DNA from 2 places in the Paenarthrobacter sp. NPDC089322 genome. Region 2 is predicted to be linked to the other one. Evidence: predicted binding sites of a transcription regulator. Region 2 holds the regulator's gene; the other holds the start of a gene.

Region 1 (8,400 bases), on a different contig from region 2:
GCCCCGGCCTTCACCAAGGCCATCGCAGATGCGCTCCCGGCGTGGCGCCGTGTTGTGGCAACCGCTGTTCAGCTCGGCATTCCGGTGCCGGTGTTCTCTTCCTCGCTCGCGTACTACGACGGCCTGCGCCGCAAGCGCGTCGCTGCGGCCCTGATCCAGGGCCAGCGCGACCTCTTCGGGGCGCACACCTACGGCCGCATTGACGCGGAGGGCACGTTCCACACCCTGTGGGGCGAGGACAAGTCCGAGATCTCGGCCGTCGACACTCACTAGTCAATCGCTGCCAGGCCGCGGCCCCCCGCACAGCCTGCCTGCTGCAAGGCCGGTTCTTCCCCCTTTAGTCTGGGAAGAACCGGCCTTTGCCGTGTCCGGACCAAGGACGGCGGGCGGGACAGCGACTACAAACCAGGAGGAAGCCATGACCGAACGCGTTGCCTTCGTGACCGGAGCATCAACCGGGATCGGTTATGAAGCTGCGATCGCTCTCCGGAGAGCAGGTTTCATCGTCTACGCCGCAGCCCGTCGTGTGGACAAGATGGCCCCGCTGAAGAACCACGGAATTACTGTCATGGATCTTGATGTCACGGTGGAGGAATCGATGGCATCGGCTGTTGCGTTTGTGGAAGCTGCGCACGGCCATGTCGATGTCCTTGTGAACAACGCAGGATACGGCTCGTACGGCTCCTTGGAGGAGGTTCCGCTGGATGAAGGCAGGCGGCAGTTCGAGGTGAACGTCTTCGGCCTGGCGAGGATGACCCAGCTCGTCATTCCCGGCATGCGAACGGCGAAAGCGGGCCGGATCATCAACGTCTCGTCAATAGGCGGAAAGATCTACGAGCCGTTGGGCGCCTGGTACCACGGTACCAAGTTCGCTGTGGAGGGGATCAGCGATTCACTTCGGCTTGAACTGAAGCCGCACGGAATCGACGTTGTGGTGATTGAGCCCTCAGGAACCGACACTGAGTGGGGAACCATTGCCGGCGAAGGTTTGCTGGCCACCTCGGCCAACGGGCCGTACAGCGAACAAGCACATACTGTGGCAGCGGCTCTTGCCACAACATCCGGCGGCATGCTCGCCACGCCCCCGCGAGAGGTGGCCCATGCCATTGTTCGGGCAGCGACAGCACGACGCCCCAGGACCCGCTACCCGGTGGGCAGGGGAGCCTGGAGCGTCCTTGCGTTGCGCAGGATACTTCCGGACCGCGCCTTTGATGCTGTTTTCTGGAACACCTACAAGCGGCTCGGTGGCTAGATCCTGTACTCGATGTAGTACTCAGCCGGATCGACGGCCGGTTTTGTCTCCGACTTCGCGTCGCGGTGCCGCCAGGTGGCGGGGATGCCGGTAATGATTGACTCCGGCGGCGCATTCTTCACCACCACGGCGTTGGCGCCGATGGCACTGTCATCGCCGATGGTGATGGGTCCCAGGACCTTGGCTCCTGCGCCGATGGTGACGCGGTCGCCGATGGTCGGGTGGCGCTTGACCTTGGCCAGGGAACGTCCACCGAGGGTCACGCCGTGATAGATCATCACGTCTTCGCCGATTTCGGCTGTTTCCCCGATGACGACGCCCATGCCGTGGTCGATGAAGAACCGCCGGCCGATCGTGGCGCCGGGATGGATCTCAATACCCGTCAGAAAGCGTGCCAATTGCGAAATGAGGCGTGCCGGGAAGCGGAGGGCCGGATTCTGCCACAGCTTGTGCGTCACGCGGTGCGCCCAGATGGCGTGCAGGCCGGAGTATGCGAAAAAGTTCTCAAAAGAACCTCGAGCCGCCGGGTCATGCGACCGGGCGGCGTCGAGGTCTTCCTTAAGCCTTGCGAAGAAGCTCACAAAGACCTTTCTACAGGAATGGAATGCGTGCGGGCGAAGTATCAGCCGCGGATATCGTCAAAAAGCACAGTGGAGATGTAACGCTCGCCGAAGTCGCAGACCACGGCAACGATGAGCTTGCCTGCGTTTTCCGGGCGCTTGGCAAGCTCCAGGGCACCCCACACGATGGCACCCGAGGAGATGCCGCCGAGGATGCCTTCACGTGCACCCAGTTCACGGGCAACGCGGACCGAGTCCTCAAGGGTGGCATCCAGGACTTCGTCGTACACGTTGGTGTCCAGGATCTCCGGCACGAAGTTGGCGCCGATACCCTGGATTTTGTGCGGTCCCGGTGCTCCGCCATTGAGGATGGCAGAGTCTTTGGGTTCCACGGCCACAATCTGGACGCCCGGCTTGCGCTCCTTCAGGACCTGGCCCACGCCGGTGACGGTTCCACCCGTACCCACGCCGGCCACGAAGATGTCGACTTCGCCGTCGGTGTCTTCCCAGATTTCCTCGGCGGTGGTGGCACGGTGGATGGCCGGGTTTGCTTCGTTGGCGAACTGCTGGGCCCAGATCGCATTCTCCGTGTTGGCAACGATTTCCTGGGCCTTTTCAACGGCGCCGCGCATGCCCTCGGAGCCGGGTGTCAGAACGATCTCTGCACCGTAGGCGCGAAGCATGACGCGGCGTTCCGTGGACATTGTCTCGGGCATGGTCAGGATGACCTTGTAACCCCGGGCAGCACCTACCAGGGCAAGAGCGATACCGGTGTTGCCGGAGGTTCCTTCAACGATGGTTCCACCCGGCTTGAGGGCCCCGGACTTCTCGGCAGCATCAACGATGGCCACACCGATGCGGTCCTTCACGCTGTTGGCCGGGTTGTAGAACTCGAGCTTCACTGCAACGGTGGCTTCGAGGCCCTCGGAAAGCCGGTTCAGGCGGACCAGCGGGGTGCGGCCGATCAGCTGGGTGACGTCGTCGTAGATCCTTGCCATGGAATGTATGCCTATCTCTGAAGAGGGAATGCTGAGGTCAGCCTAACCAGAGGCGAAGAAACCCTGTTAAGCACTAAGCCACGCAGAGTAATATTTCCGGGCTTTGGCCAGCTTCGGGTTGATGATCACCTGGCAGTATCCCTGGTACGGGAACTTGGCGTAGTAGTTCTGGTGGACCTCTTCCGCCTCGTAGAACTCGGGAAGCCTGGCTACTTCGGTCACGATCGGGTCCGACCACAATGCTTGGGCACGCTCGATGGCTTCTTCGAAGAGGATCTTCTCCTCGGTGGTGGAGTAGAACATCGATGAGCGGTACTGCGTGCCAACGTCGTACCCCTGCCGGTTCAACGTGGTGGGATCGTGCAGGGCGAAGAACATGTCAAGGATGACTTCCTCCGGGATCACGCTCTCATCGAATGTCACGGCCACGACTTCGGCGTGCCCCGTCGTGCCGGAACAGACCTCGTAGTAATCGGGGTCGCGGACATGGCCGCCGGTGTAGCCGGAGACGACCGAACTGACGCCTCGTGTTTTTTGGTATACGGCGTCCAGGCACCAGAAGCAGCCGCCGCCAAGTACGAAAGTTTTCATGATCTCTTCAATGGATCGGAGGGTCTGATGATTCCCCCAATACCTTACGGGAGGATGACGGTCCGTGGCGGGTGCTGATCCGCCCCAACCCGGCCGGTAGGTAAGAATAAGAGTATGGAAGCAGTAAACACCGCCATTTCTGATGCGGACTCCGGCGATGATGCCGCGACAGCCGAAGCCAGCGGGGACCCTACCCTTGGCCAGGTGCTGCTGGCCGTAGAAGAACTTTGGCCTGAGTCGCTGGCTGAAGACTGGGACGAAGTGGGTCTTGTGGTGGGCCGTCCCAACACCCCGGTCACCAAGGTCATGTTTGCCGTTGATCCCACCCTGGCTGTTATCGACGAGGCCATAGAGTGGGGCGCTGAACTTCTGATCACCCACCATCCCTTGCTGCTCAAAGGCGTCAATTCGGTGGCTGCCACATCGGCAAAGGGCTTGGCCGTCCACCGGCTGATCGAAGCCGGGACAGGGCTGCTCACCGTTCATACCAACGGTGATTCAGCCGTCGGTGGCGTTTCGGACGTCTTGGCGGACGCCTTTGGCCTCGAGAATGTTTCGCCGCTCACTACGGCTGCCAACGGGCTTCCCGAAGAGGGAATCGGCAGGGTCGGCGACCTTCCCGAGCTTATGACACTGGGCGACTTCGCAGCGCGCGTCTTCGAAATGCTTCCTGCCGTTGCCGGGGGAGTGCGCGTAGCCGGGGACAAGGACGGCCTGCTGCGAAGGGTTGCAGTTTGCGGCGGTGCAGGCGACAGCCTGTTCGAGGCCGTCAGGGCCAGCCACGCGGATGTGTACGTGACGGCGGACATGCGGCACCACCCGGCCTCCGAGGCACGTGAAGGCGCAGTCAACGGACGCCCGTACCTCATCGACGTTTCGCACTTTGCCAGCGAATGGTTGTGGTTGCCGGTGGCGGCCGAAGCGCTCGGCAACGTGCTCACGGACCAGGGCTACGACGTCGAAATCCGGGTCAGCACAACCAACAGCGATCCGTGGGACTTCATCCTGACTCCCGGCGGGGACTAGCATCAAGAACACAGTGGCCGGAAGGCCCTTCCGGTGCTGACCCCCAGCGCCGGCGACTACAGGCGGAGGTAAGCGTGGCGAAAGCAGCACCGGCAGAACAATTGAAATTGCTTGACCTGCAGGGGCTGGACGCCAAGCTCAAATCCCTGGCCGGCCGACGAAAGGTGCTGGAGAACGATCCGCGCATCGTTGACCTTGAGGACGCGCTGCGCGTAGCCAACGGTGAACTCGGCGCCGCAAAGCTGGCTGTTCAGGATGCCGAAGCCGAACTCCGCCGCTCGGAAGCTGATGTGGAGCAGGTGACGGGGCGCATCGAACGCGACGAAGCCAGGCTTAACAGCGGCACGGGCCTGTCCAAGGACCTGGTGGCCCTCCAAAATGACATCGCCTCGCTCACCAAGCGGCGCTCGGACCTGGAAGACGTTGAACTGGAGATCCTGGAGCGGCTGGATACGTTGCGGGAGCGGCAGGCCGCCCAACAGGCAATCGTGGACGATATCCGCAGTTCCTTCGGAAGCATCCGCGCCGAACTTGACCAGGCAATCGCAGAAATCACGGCCGAGGAAACCACCGTCCGCGGCCAGCGGGCAGCATTCGCGGATTCGCTCGACCAAGGAATGCTGGCCGTCTACGAAAAAACCCTCGCTAAACGCGGTGTGGGTGCGGCCCGCCTGTTCCACGGCAAGTCCGAGGGTTCCGGGATGACGCTGAGCCCGGGCGACCTCGCCGAAGTCAGGGCAGCCGCTGATGACGACATCGTTTTTTGCCCCGATTCGGGCTGCATCCTCGTCCGCTCCGCGGAGTGGAACTAGCCGGCCAGGACGATGTTGAGGGCATGGGGCTTCCTGGCTGTGCCCTCAACCAGTTCAACGGTCCACACTTCGCCTGCAGCCTTTGCCAATTGGCCGGGTGTGGCAGGTGCCTTGCCGCGCCTCGTCAGCAGATGCCTCGCCAACTCACCCCGGGTGTGTTTGGCGAAATGGCTCACAACCGTGCGCTTGCCGTTTGCCTCGCTGAACACATTGACCGCGACTGTCTGCGCCGGAGGCGGGGCCCAGGCGGCCGCGTAAGTGCTGGAGCGGCAGTCCACCAGGAGTTCCCCCTTAGAGCGCTTGGCGAGGGCAGCCGTCAGGTGCGGTTTCCAAAAAGAGGCAAGGCGTCCGACGTCGGGCAGTCCGGTTCCCATGGACAGCCGGTAGGCGGGGACGTGGTCACCAAAGCCGATGGCGCCCCACAGGGCGGACACCACCAGGATGGATTCCGCCGCCTTGCGGCGCTGAGTCGGTGTCATGGAGTCGAAGCCGAGCGCGTCATACAGGACGCCCGAATACACCTGATGGGCGGGGGCGGCCGGTTCTGAGTGCAGGCGGGTGTTCCGTTCGACGTCGTCCCGCAGTGAGGCGCCGACGCCCAGCAACGCCAACGCGTCCTCGTGCGCACTGACAGTTCCCAACGCTTCAAGCACCTTTGCCCGGTAGGGGTTCAGTTCGGGGAAGCTCAGCGAGTCCCACTCGACGGCGGGACCTTTGGCGGCGGGGGTCTTGCCTTCGGAAGGCGGCAGCAGAATCAGCACCAGTCGATATTACCGGGGACCAAGGGTCCCGATGGCGCCGGTAGACTGTAGGGCGGATGGGTTGACCAGGCGGCCGCGCGCCACGAAAGTGGCTCGAGGAACGTCCGGGCTCCGCAGAGCAGGGTGGTGGGTAACGCCCACTCGGGGTAACCCGCAGGCCAGTGCCACAGAAAACAGACCGCCTGCGCTTGCCGATGTCCGCATCGGCCTGCAGCAGGTAAGGGTGAAACGGCGGTGTAAGAGACCACCAGCTCCCCGGGTGACCGGGGAGGCTAGGTAAACCCCACCCGGAGCAAGGCCAGACAGGGCGCGTTCGAGGGCTGCTCGCCCGAGTGTCCGGGTAGGCCGCTGGAGGGCGTCGGCAACGGCGCTCGTAGATGGATGGCCGCCACTCCTTTGCCGGCAACGGCAGGGGATGACAGAACCCGGCGTATCGGTCAACCCATCCACTTCCCGGGGCGTTTGTGACGCTCATGTGAGTGACTTCACGCTCCCGGGCTGCCTTTCGGCCTTCCGCCCAGCCTAGAATGGATGGTGAACGTAGATGTTCTGCCGCCGGAACTGCGTTCGCAGCCGGCGGTTTTTCTCTGCAATCAATAAGGCGTTCCGGCAGACCGAAGCCCGGTAACGCTGGTGCCGCAGGACTACTCCCGGCGGCCAAAGCCATCTGCATACGAGGACGTATGTGGTTGACCCAAGGAAGGTAGTTCTGTGAGCCAGACGTCAGATTCTTGTCTTGATAAGTGGATGGGCCGGGAGGCTCTCGCCGAGGCCATGATTCCGGTGATCGGCCGGCTGTACCGGGAAAACAACGTGGTGACGAGCATCCACGGCCGGAGCCTGATCAACAAGTCGACCATGAACATCCTGAAGGCCCACCGCTTTGCGCGCCGGATGAGCAACACCGAGCTCCTGCTCGAAGAAACCGCACCCCTGCTCAACGCCCTGGCTGAGCTGGAACTGGGTGCAGCAGCAATCGACATCGCCCGCCTCACGGAAAAGTACCGTGCAGAAAGCGCCGGCACTTCGCTCGATGAGTTCCTCCGTGCCGAGCTGGCCGAGGTTGTCGGAAAGCGCGGCGCGGATGACCGCACCAGCACCGACGTCGTGCTCTACGGTTTCGGCCGCATCGGCCGTCTCCTGGCACGTCTCCTGATTGAAAAGGCAGGTGGCGGCCACGGCCTTCGCCTCCGCGCCATCGTGGTCCGGAAGGGCGCCGAGAACGACCTCGTCAAGCGCGCCAGCCTGTTGCGCCGCGACTCGGTCCACGGTTCCTTCGAGGGCACCATCCGCGTTGACGAGGAAGCCAACACCATCACCGCCAACGGTGTCCAGGTCCAGGTCATTTACTCGGACAACCCGGCAACCGTGGACTACACCGCTTACGGCATCAAGGACGCACTGGTAGTGGACAACACCGGTCGCTGGCGTGACGCTGACGGCCTCTCCCAGCACCTGCAGAGCAAGGGTGTTGCCCGCGTCCTGCTGACCGCGCCGGGCAAGGGCGACCTCAAGAACATCGTTCACGGCATCAACCACACGGACATCGTGGACGAAGACAAGATCGTCACGGCGGCCTCCTGCACCACCAATGCCATCACTCCGGTCCTGAAGGCGCTCAACGACAAGTTCGGCATCATCCACGGCCACGTCGAGACCGTGCACTCGTTCACCAACGACCAAAATCTGATCGACAACTTCCACAAGGGAGATCGTCGTGGCCGTTCTGCAGCATTGAACATGGTCATCACGGAAACCGGTGCGGCCAAGGCAGTGGCCAAGGCTCTCCCGGAACTTCAGGGAAAGCTCACCGGCAACGCCATCCGCGTTCCTACCCCCGATGTATCGATGGCCATCCTCAACCTCAACCTTGAGAACGGCACCACGCGTGAGGAAGTCAACGATTACCTCCGCGAGATGTCCCTGCACTCCCAGTTGCGCAAGCAGATCGACTACATTGACTCGCCGGATGTTGTTTCCACGGACTTTGTCGGCTCCCGCCGCGCCGGCATCGTCGACGGGTTGGCCACCATCTCCAACGACAAGAACCTCGTGGTGTACGTCTGGTACGACAACGAGTTCGGCTACTCCTGCCAGGTTGTCAGGGTCATGGAAGAGATGGCTGGTGTAAACCCGCCGTCGTTCCCGGCCCGCGATGTTGTTGCTCCCATCGCAGTGCTGGAAGGCGCCAACGCCTAAGTTCGCAGGCAGTAGCAGGTTTCCCGGCTGATTTACTGGCCTCAGCCGGGAAACCTGATCACAATTGGTTCATGGAAAATGAATCAACAATGCAGCACGAGACCACCCTTGAACACGCCTTGGACGTCGCCAAGGCCAACCACAAGCAAGCGCAAAAGCTGCTCGACCAAGCCGTCGCCGCCAATGCGGCCGGAGACGTCT
Region 2 (8,400 bases):
GGGAATGTCGTTGGCGGAATCGCTGTATGCCCAGCAATGGTCGAGGTCCAGGCCTTCCTGCTCGGCCACCAATTGCACCGCCACAGCCTTGGCCGGACCGTGCAGGATGTCACCGACGAGGCGCCCGGTGTACATGCCGCCGTCGATTTCGCCAACGGTTCCGAGGGCTCCCGTGAGGCCCAGGCGTGAGGAGATAACGGTTGCAACTTCGATGGGCGTGGCCGTGACGAGCCAGACTTTCCGGCCGACCCTCAGGTGCTGCTCGGCCAGGGCCTTGGTCCCGGGCCAAATGCGCGACTCGATCATTTCGTCGTAGACTTCTTCGCCCAAGGCCTTGATGTCGTCCACGGTGATACCCGCTGCCAACGTTAGGGCTGAGTCGCGTACGGCATGGACGTCGTCCATGTTCTCGCCACGCATGACGAACTTGAACTGCTTCCACGCGAAGCCTGCAGCCTGGGACAACGTGAAGGCTTTGCGTTCGTACATTTTGCGGGCGACATGGAAGAGGCTTGCGCCCTTCATGAGCGTGTTGTCGACGTCGAAGAAGGCGGCTTCGCCGGTGTGCTGAGTCACCTTGGCTTCTGCGACCACAGCAACGTTCTTCTCCTCGGGCATGCCTTGAGTCTAGTCAATTGGAGGGGACGAATGCCTCGGTCCAACGCCCGTAGCACCGCGTCGACGCGGCTCGTGCCGCCGGTTACCGTTATCTCATGGCTATTCCCGACGTCGTCCTCCTCACCAAAGCTGACTGCCACCTCTGCACGGAGGCGCGTGCCGCCGTCGAACGCGTTACTTCCCAACTGGGCGTGCCGTGGACGGAACAGACAATCGACGGCGACCCCGGGCTGCAGGAGCGATTCGCCGAAGAGATTCCGGTGGTTTTGGTCAATGGCGTGCAGCGCGACTTCTGGAAAATCGATGAGCAGCGGCTGGAGCGCACCCTCCGGAAAGTGATGGAAGGCTGAGGTCCGCGACCGGGAAGCGTCCGCTTTTGTTGAGTCCGGCCGAGGGACCTAGAGTGGAACAACAAGCGACGCAATGGAGAATACCGTGACTGCGCTGGAACCGTCCCCGGGCGCTACAACCGGGGACAACGAACCTGCCACCAAGCAGATCCCGCCCGCGGCTGTGGCCCGGATGACCCTCTATTTGCGCGCGCTCAACTCCCTTCTCGCCGAAGGCGTCGAACGCGTCTCATCCGAAGCCCTGGCGGAAGCTTCGGGCGTGAGTTCCTCAACGCTCCGGAAAGATCTCTCCTACGTGGGCTCGTATGGAACACGCGGCGTGGGCTACGAGGTCCAGTACTTGAGCCGGCATATCGCAGCCGCTCTGGGGCTGACCCATGACTGGAAGGTCGCGATCGTCGGGGCCGGTAACCTGGGCAAGGCGCTGGCTCGGTATGGCGGCTTCGAGTCCAGGGGCTTCGACGTTGTTGCGATTTTCGACGCCGACCCCATGGTGATAGGCAACGAAGTTGGGTGGCTGCGGGTCAGCGATGCTGCGGAACTGGAACGCGTCCTGGAACGCACCCACACCAACATGGTGGTGCTCGCCCTGCCGGCAACCGTGGCGCAGGAAGTGTGCGACCGTGTCATCGCCGCGGGTATCCGAAGCATCCTCAGCTTCGCGCCGGTTCTCCTCCAGGTTCCGCCGCACGTCAACCTCCGCAAAGTGGACATGGCTACGGAACTCCAGATTTTGGCGTATCACGCACAACGGGCGCAGACACCGGGCCAGGCTGTTTAGCCCTTGCCGGGTCCGCGCCCGTGTGGTGGCGGAAAGCCTACCGTCCGTAGGGGGTCTGGTAAGGGTTGCCGAACGGCTGCGGCTTACGGAAGTAAGGAGCCGACGACGGCAGGTACAGCAGGACGATCGCGGCAACTCCCAGCAGGATCACCAGGAGCTGCATGATGCCGTAGGTGGCACCGAACTGGAACAGGCCCGTGAGTCCGAGGACGGAAATCGCAGCGAAGACTGTGCCGAGGATCCGGGCCCAGTTCTTGCCCTTGCGGACGGGGAAGGCCACCAGTGCGTAGAGGCCCAGGGAAACGATGGCGCCGATGACCGCACCGACGGCGATCGCGCCGCGCATGCCTTCAAGAGATCCTTCGGGGAACTCGGTGCCCTGCTGGTCAGCCTGCTGGATCATCGAGTTGATGAAGGCGTCCGAGCCGGTGGTGGCGAGGAGCAAGGAACTGATGGCAGAAAGAATGCCTGCCGCGATAATCATCCAGAAGGAGATGTTCACCAGGGGCGGGACAGTGGCAGGTCCAGGCTGCTGGCTCGGCCAGTTGGTGTCCTGGCCGTACTGCGGGGGCTGCTGGCCATAGGGTGATGCCTGCTGGCCGTACTGCGGGGGCTGCTGGCCATAGGGCGACTGCTGGCCGAATTGCGGAGCCTGCTGGCCGTACTGCGGCGACTGCTGACCGTACTGCGGCGCGGAGGGCTGCTGGCCGTACTGCGGTGCGGAGGGTTGTTGGCCGTACTGGGGTGCAGGCGGCTGGGCGCCCGGCTGCTCAGGCTTGCCGGCGTCGCCCGGGTTTGACGGCGGGTAGGGAGGGTTGCTCATGGCATTCCTTTGCTTTGTTCGACTGCTGGTAGCCGGGATCAGCAAAAAGACCCTGCCCCCAGCGTGGTTCTGCTTCCACCGTACCCCCAGGGTTCAGTGCTGCGGACGATCACACGCAGGAATTTCCTGCATCGGGAGAAATCATCATGGGGGAGTACGCCTTCATGATGAAGGCCACGGCGATCCTGGGGATCGGCCGCGGCCTTCCGCCCGGCTTTTGCCTGCTTGGGGCTAAACGGTGCCCTTCACCGATTTGAACCAGAGCTGCGAATTCGGGAGCCACATCAGCACGACGGCGACGGCGCTGACGAGGAAACCAAAGAGGTTGCCTCCCAGACCGGTGCCCGGACCGCCTGCATTCATGGAGCCGAAAATGGCCAGCAGCAGTGAGACGCCGGCCAGGACGGTCAGGGCAAGGCGCGCCCATTCCTTCCCTTCCTTCATCTTCATGGCGAGTACGACCTGCGCTGCTGCGACGGCGAGGCTGATGAGGAGAAGGATCAAGGCCACTGCGGCGACTGCGGGAATGAAAGCGAACGCAGCGATGATCGCAAAAAGTCCGATGACGCCGAACAGAAGTCCCAAGAGCCCGGAGATGACCCAAATGAAGTAGGACACCTTCAGCTCGGTGGGGAGGCCCTGCGTTTTGAACATGCCGGAGAACCCGCCCTGCGGAAGGACGTCGTTAAAGTTGCGGGGTCCGTCCGTTGGCATCTCGAAGTGGAAACCACCTGGCTGTGCCGGTTGGCCAGGCCCGGGCTGCGAGTACTGGCCCGGCTGTGAATATTGCCCTGGCTGCGCTGGTGGCTGATAGCCCTGGGGTGGTTGGTAGCCCTGCGGGGGCTGGTAACCCGCAGGAGGAACATTGCCGGGCTGCGGAGGCTGGGCGCCGGGCTGCTGTGGCTGTGGTGTTTCATCTGGGTTACTCATGGCATCACTGTAGACCGCGGGTTGAAGGTTGCATAGGAAATTCGCGGCCAACTCGGAGCCAAATACAGGCTGTCCGCCGAACAATTGGCGGGTGGCATCCGGAAACGCGAAACGGCGCCCTGCAGTGTGATGCTGCGAGGGCGCCGTTTTACGGTCATGCCTGGGGATTATGCGGCTGCCGGTGCGATGAAGGCGAGTTCCAGGTTGATGACGACCTTGTCGCTGACGAGTACGCCACCGGCCTCAAGGACGGCGTTCCACGTCAGGCCGAAGTCCTTGCGGCTGATGGTGGTTTCACCCGAGACGCCGGCGCGGGTGTTGCCAAAGGGATCCACTGCGACGCCGTTGAATTCGGTTTCGATGGCGACTTCCTTGGTCACGCCCTTGATGGTGAGATCGCCCACAAGGTCGAAGCCGTCTCCGTTGGCCTTGACGTGGCGGGAGACGAAGGTGATCTCCGGGAACTTCTCGACGTCGAAGAAGTCTTCGCCTTTGACATGGCCATCGCGGTTGACGTCGCCGGAGTCAAAGCTGGCGGTCCGGATGGTTGCGGTGACCTTGGAGTCCGTCAGGGTCTCGCCCACTTCCAGGGTGGCGTCTGCATCCTTGAACTGGCCGCGGACCTTGCTGATGCCTGCGTGGCGGACGGTGAACCCGATCTCGCTGTGGGAAGCGTCGAGGGTCCAGGTGCCGGTGGTGACGTTGGCGGGGAGGGTCATCATGGTGTTTCTCCTATATGTAGTGGAAGGTTCCGCTTGCTTGCCCGGTCGATTGGTTGAAGCGTCAACCGAGCTTCGTGTCTAGTATAAACATGCATATGCATCTTTTATTCCAACTCTCCGGAACATTTTCAGAAAACTTTGAGTTCTACTAGCGGTAGAAGATTTCAGATCGCCCCGCATCTTTGAGAAACTGGTAAACATGCCCCAAGCAACTGTCCATCTGCTTCGCCATGGCGAGGTCCATAATCCCGATGGCGTCCTGTATGGCCGGCTGCCCGAATTCCACCTCTCCGAGCGGGGCCGGGAGATGGCCCGCATGCTGGCCGAGCACTTCGCTGTCCGCGCCAGTGAGGGAGCCAAGATCGTCCATCTGGTTGCCTCGCCGCTGACGCGCGCCCAGGAAACGGCCCTGCCCACTGCTGAGGCATTGCAGCTCAAGATCCACACTGAGCCGCGCATTATCGAGGCGGAGAACCACTTTGAAGGACTCCACCCCACCCGGAGCGAGTTCTTGAAACCTAAACACTGGTTCTACTTCCGCAACCCGCTCCGTCCTTCCTGGGGGGAGGCGTATAAGAAGCAGGCTGCACGTATGCTCGCCGCCGTCGAAGATGCCCGGACTACTGCCATTGAACTCGGCGGTGACGGCGCCGAAGCCATCCTCGTCAGCCACCAGTTGCCCATTTGGGCCACCCGCTTGACCGCGGAGGGCCGTCGTCTGGCCCATGATCCTCGTAAGCGCGAGTGCACGTTGACTTCCTTGACGTCATTGGTCTTTGACGACGACGGCAGGATTGTGCGCGTCGACTACAGCGAGCCCGCCGCGGTACTCCTTCCCGGCGCAGCCAGCACCCCGGGAGCGTGACCGTACACCATGGATAAGAAACCTTCGCGCCGCGGCGTGCTCAGCGCAGGCGGAGTCCTCCTGGCGGGACTCACCATGGGCCTGTCGGCGTGCGCCCAGGAAGACACCCTCGCCGAGCAGGCCAGGGCTGGAGACAACAAGAACTACGTCGCCGGTGACGGCTCCGTCACTGAGTTCGCCAAGGCCGACCGCAGCGCCCCCGTCGAACTCCAGGGCACCCTGTTCAACGGCACCACCGTCGCGCCCGCGGATATCAAGGGTAAAGTCACCGTGCTGAACTTCTGGTTCGCCGCGTGTGCTCCCTGCCGTGTTGAAGCGCCCCAATTGGAGGCTTTGCACCAGGACTTCAAGGACCAGGGTGTCCAGTTCTTCGGCGTCAACCTCCGCGACGAAAAGGCCACGGCCGAGGCGTTCGACAAGACCTTCAACATCACCTATCCAAGCTTCAACGACCAGGACGGTGCCGTTCTCCTCTCCGTTTCCGGGATTGTTCCTCCGGGTGCTGTGCCCACAACCCTCGTCCTGGACAAAGAAGGCAGGGTTGCTTCGCGCGTGCTCGGCGAAATCGAGAAGAGCACCCTGAAGGCCCTCATAACGTCCGCAGTAGCTGAGTAGTCCACGCATGAACAGTCCCTTCGCCGAGACGATCCTCAACGGGTCCCTGCTGCTGGCGGTGCCCGTGGCGCTGCTGGCAGGGCTGGTTTCGTTCCTTTCGCCATGTGTGCTGCCACTCGTCCCCGGGTACCTGGGCTACGTCACCGGCCTGACCGGCGTCGACCTCCAAAAGCAGCGGCGAGGCCGCATGCTGGCCGGCATCGGCCTGTTCGTCCTGGGCTTCTCGGTGATCTTCGTCCTCCTTGGCGGAGCTTTTGGTCAGCTGGGGACGCTGTTGACCGGTCCGCAGAATGCGTGGATCACGCAGTTGCTGGGGGTCCTGGTGATCGTCATGGGCGTCGTGTTCATGGGGGGCTTCTCCTGGCTGCAGCGCGACGCCAAAATCCATGCAAAGCCTCCCGCCGGACTGTGGGGAGCTCCCCTCCTGGGGCTGACGTTCGGGCTGGGCTGGGCGCCGTGCATCGGACCGACGTACTCGGCGGTGCAGCTTCTTAGCCTGTCCGGAGGATCGTCCGCAGCCAAGGGCGCACTGCTGGCATTCATCTACAGCCTTGGCCTGGGCATTCCCTTCCTCCTGATCGCCCTGGCGGTCCGTCGCGGCATGGGTGTCATGTCCTTCTTCCGCACCCACCGTGTGGCGATCCAGCGAATCGGCGGGGGCATCCTGATTTTGCTCGGCATCCTGATGGCCACCGGGGTGTGGGGTAACTGGGTGACCGAGTTGCAGTACTGGTTCCAAACCGATGTGAAGTTGCCGATCTGATGAGCGAGTCCGTGAAAGCCAAGAAGAAGTCACCCGCCGCCGGCGAAAACCCCCAAAGCACAGGCGAAGCTGACGGCAAGCTTCAGCAGGCCAAGTCCGAAGCCGCCCTGCCTGCCCTCGGGTTCAAGGGAATGCTGCGCTGGGCGTGGACCCAGCTGACCAGTATGCGCACAGCGCTTTTCCTGCTGCTGCTTCTTGCCATCGCCGCAGTGCCGGGCTCGTTCTTCCCCCAGCGCGCAGCCAACCCGGCGCTCGTTACCCAGCGCATCCAGGAGAACCCGACGTTCGGCCCGATCTTCGATGCGCTCCAGCTGTACGACGTCTACTCCTCGGCGTGGTTCTCGGCCATCTACATCCTGTTGTTCATCTCCTTGGTCGGTTGCGTCACTCCGCGCGCCATCGCCCATTACAAGGCCATGAAGTCGCAGCCTCCCCGCACGCCCAAACGCCTGTCGCGGCTGCCGGAATACGGCACCCTGGAGGTGCCCGCCGACGCCGGGATCCCGGCGTCGAAAGCTATCAACGATGCCGCCGGGCTGCTGAAGAAGCGCGGCTACCGCGTTGAGGTGAGGGACGTCGACGGCGCCCTGCCGAGCTTGGGTGCCGAGCGTGGCTTCATGAAGGAAGTTGGAAACCTTGTCTTCCATGCCTCGCTGATTGGCGTATTGGTGTCTGTCGCCATCGGCGGCCTGTTCGGTTACAGCGGCCAGCGCATCCTGGTGGAAGGCAGCACGTTCGTCAACACGCTGGTGGGCTACGACCAATTCACGCCCGGAACCAACTTCCAGAGCAGCTGGCTCCAGCCGTACTCCATCCGACTGGACAAATTCGAGGCCGAGTTCGACCGAGAGTCCGCCCGCAAGATCGGACAGCCGATCGACTTCACGGCAGAGGTCACCACCAAGGATTCCCCGGAAGAGCCCGAGAAAAAGGAAGTCCTCAAGGTCAACGAGCCCGTTAGCCTGGGCGGGACCAGTGTGTACCTCACGGGTAACGGTTACGCGCCCGTGGTGACGGTGCGCGATGGCAGCGGAAATGTTGCCTTCCAAGGACCTGTGGTGGCCAAGCTGCAGGGGGACAACTACTACTCCTCAGTGGTTGTCAAAGTACCCGATGGCAAGCCGGACCAGCTCGGCTTCGTGGGCTTCTTCCTGCCCACGGCGTTCGTGACCGAGGAAAACGTGTCCTTCAGCGCCAGCCCTGAACTCTTCAACCCGCAGTTGAGCCTCAACTCGTACTACGGCGACCTTGGACTCGACAAGGGCGTGCCCCAAAACGTCTTCGACCTCGACGTTTCGGACCTTACGCAGCTCAATGGCCGAAACCTCGACGCAGGCGGCATCACCTTGGCCCCGGGCCAAACGGCCACCCTGCCGGAAGGCAAAGGCAGCATCACGTTCGACAGCGTCAAGAAATACGTTGGCGTGGACATCCACCACAACCCCGGCCAGTTGTATGCCTTGATCTTCGGGCTCCTTGCCGTCGCCGGCTTGGTGACCTCGCTTTACATTGGCCGTCGCCGTGTATGGGTCCGAACGGGAACCCACGAGGACGGCCGCACCATGGTGGAGTACGGCCTGCTGGCACGCGGTGAGGACCACCGCCTCGCCGGGGAAGCCGCAGCCCTGCGCGGGCTTTTCGCGAAGGAATGGCAGCTCCCCGCTGAAACTTCCACCACCGTCTCTTCCACAACCTCGAAGGACCAGTAATGCCCGCTATCAACGAAACCCTGGGCCAATACAGCGAGCTGTTCATGCTGCTGGCGGCCGGCACGTACACCGTGGCCTTCATCGCCTTCGCGTGGGACCTCGCCAAGAGCAGCAAGACCCTCCGCTCCGTCGACCTGAAGGCAGCGGCGGGCACGGCTGCGCAGAAGGTGACGGTTGCAGCCGGCCGTGCCGGGGCTGCTTTGGGCGGTCCCGACGGCGGCGGG

The links. The regulator Rex, encoded in region 2, represses fermentation and respiration genes when NADH is low (regulators of the CRP and FNR family bind a similar motif). The targets are predictions, from matches to a motif close to CTTGTGAANNNNTTCACAAG.
Region 1: a site for Rex is predicted at 6,473-6,492, ahead of AB0N65_RS03910 (glyceraldehyde-3-phosphate dehydrogenase). Genes of this name have one in related genera too.

What each region holds. Positions count from the first base shown of each region.
Region 1 covers NZ_JBFBGW010000002.1:396,741-405,140, reverse strand. The annotation lists gene gndA (NADP-dependent phosphogluconate dehydrogenase) at 1-273, shown strand, start outside; gene AB0N65_RS03950 (oxidoreductase) at 419-1,252, shown strand; gene epsC (serine O-acetyltransferase EpsC) at 1,249-1,833, opposite strand; gene cysK (cysteine synthase A) at 1,875-2,810, opposite strand; gene msrA (peptide-methionine (S)-S-oxide reductase MsrA) at 2,877-3,401, opposite strand; gene AB0N65_RS03930 (Nif3-like dinuclear metal center hexameric protein) at 3,516-4,427, shown strand; gene AB0N65_RS03925 (C4-type zinc ribbon domain-containing protein) at 4,502-5,239, shown strand; gene AB0N65_RS03920 (peroxide stress protein YaaA) at 5,236-6,000, opposite strand; RNA gene rnpB (RNase P RNA component class A) at 6,058-6,449, shown strand; gene AB0N65_RS03910 (glyceraldehyde-3-phosphate dehydrogenase) at 6,712-8,199, shown strand; gene AB0N65_RS03905 (hypothetical protein) at 8,271-8,400, shown strand, end outside.
Region 2 covers NZ_JBFBGW010000011.1:120,192-128,591, reverse strand. The annotation lists gene AB0N65_RS12965 (HAD-IB family hydrolase) at 1-618, opposite strand, end outside; gene AB0N65_RS12960 (glutaredoxin family protein) at 714-968, shown strand; gene AB0N65_RS12955 (redox-sensing transcriptional repressor Rex) at 1,042-1,749, shown strand; gene AB0N65_RS12950 (hypothetical protein) at 1,787-2,572, opposite strand; gene AB0N65_RS12945 (hypothetical protein) at 2,804-3,502, opposite strand; gene AB0N65_RS12940 (YceI family protein) at 3,670-4,221, opposite strand; gene AB0N65_RS12935 (histidine phosphatase family protein) at 4,424-5,089, shown strand; gene AB0N65_RS12930 (TlpA disulfide reductase family protein) at 5,099-5,704, shown strand; gene AB0N65_RS12925 (cytochrome c biogenesis CcdA family protein) at 5,712-6,467, shown strand; gene AB0N65_RS12920 (cytochrome c biogenesis protein ResB) at 6,467-8,176, shown strand; gene ccsB (c-type cytochrome biogenesis protein CcsB) at 8,176-8,400, shown strand, end outside.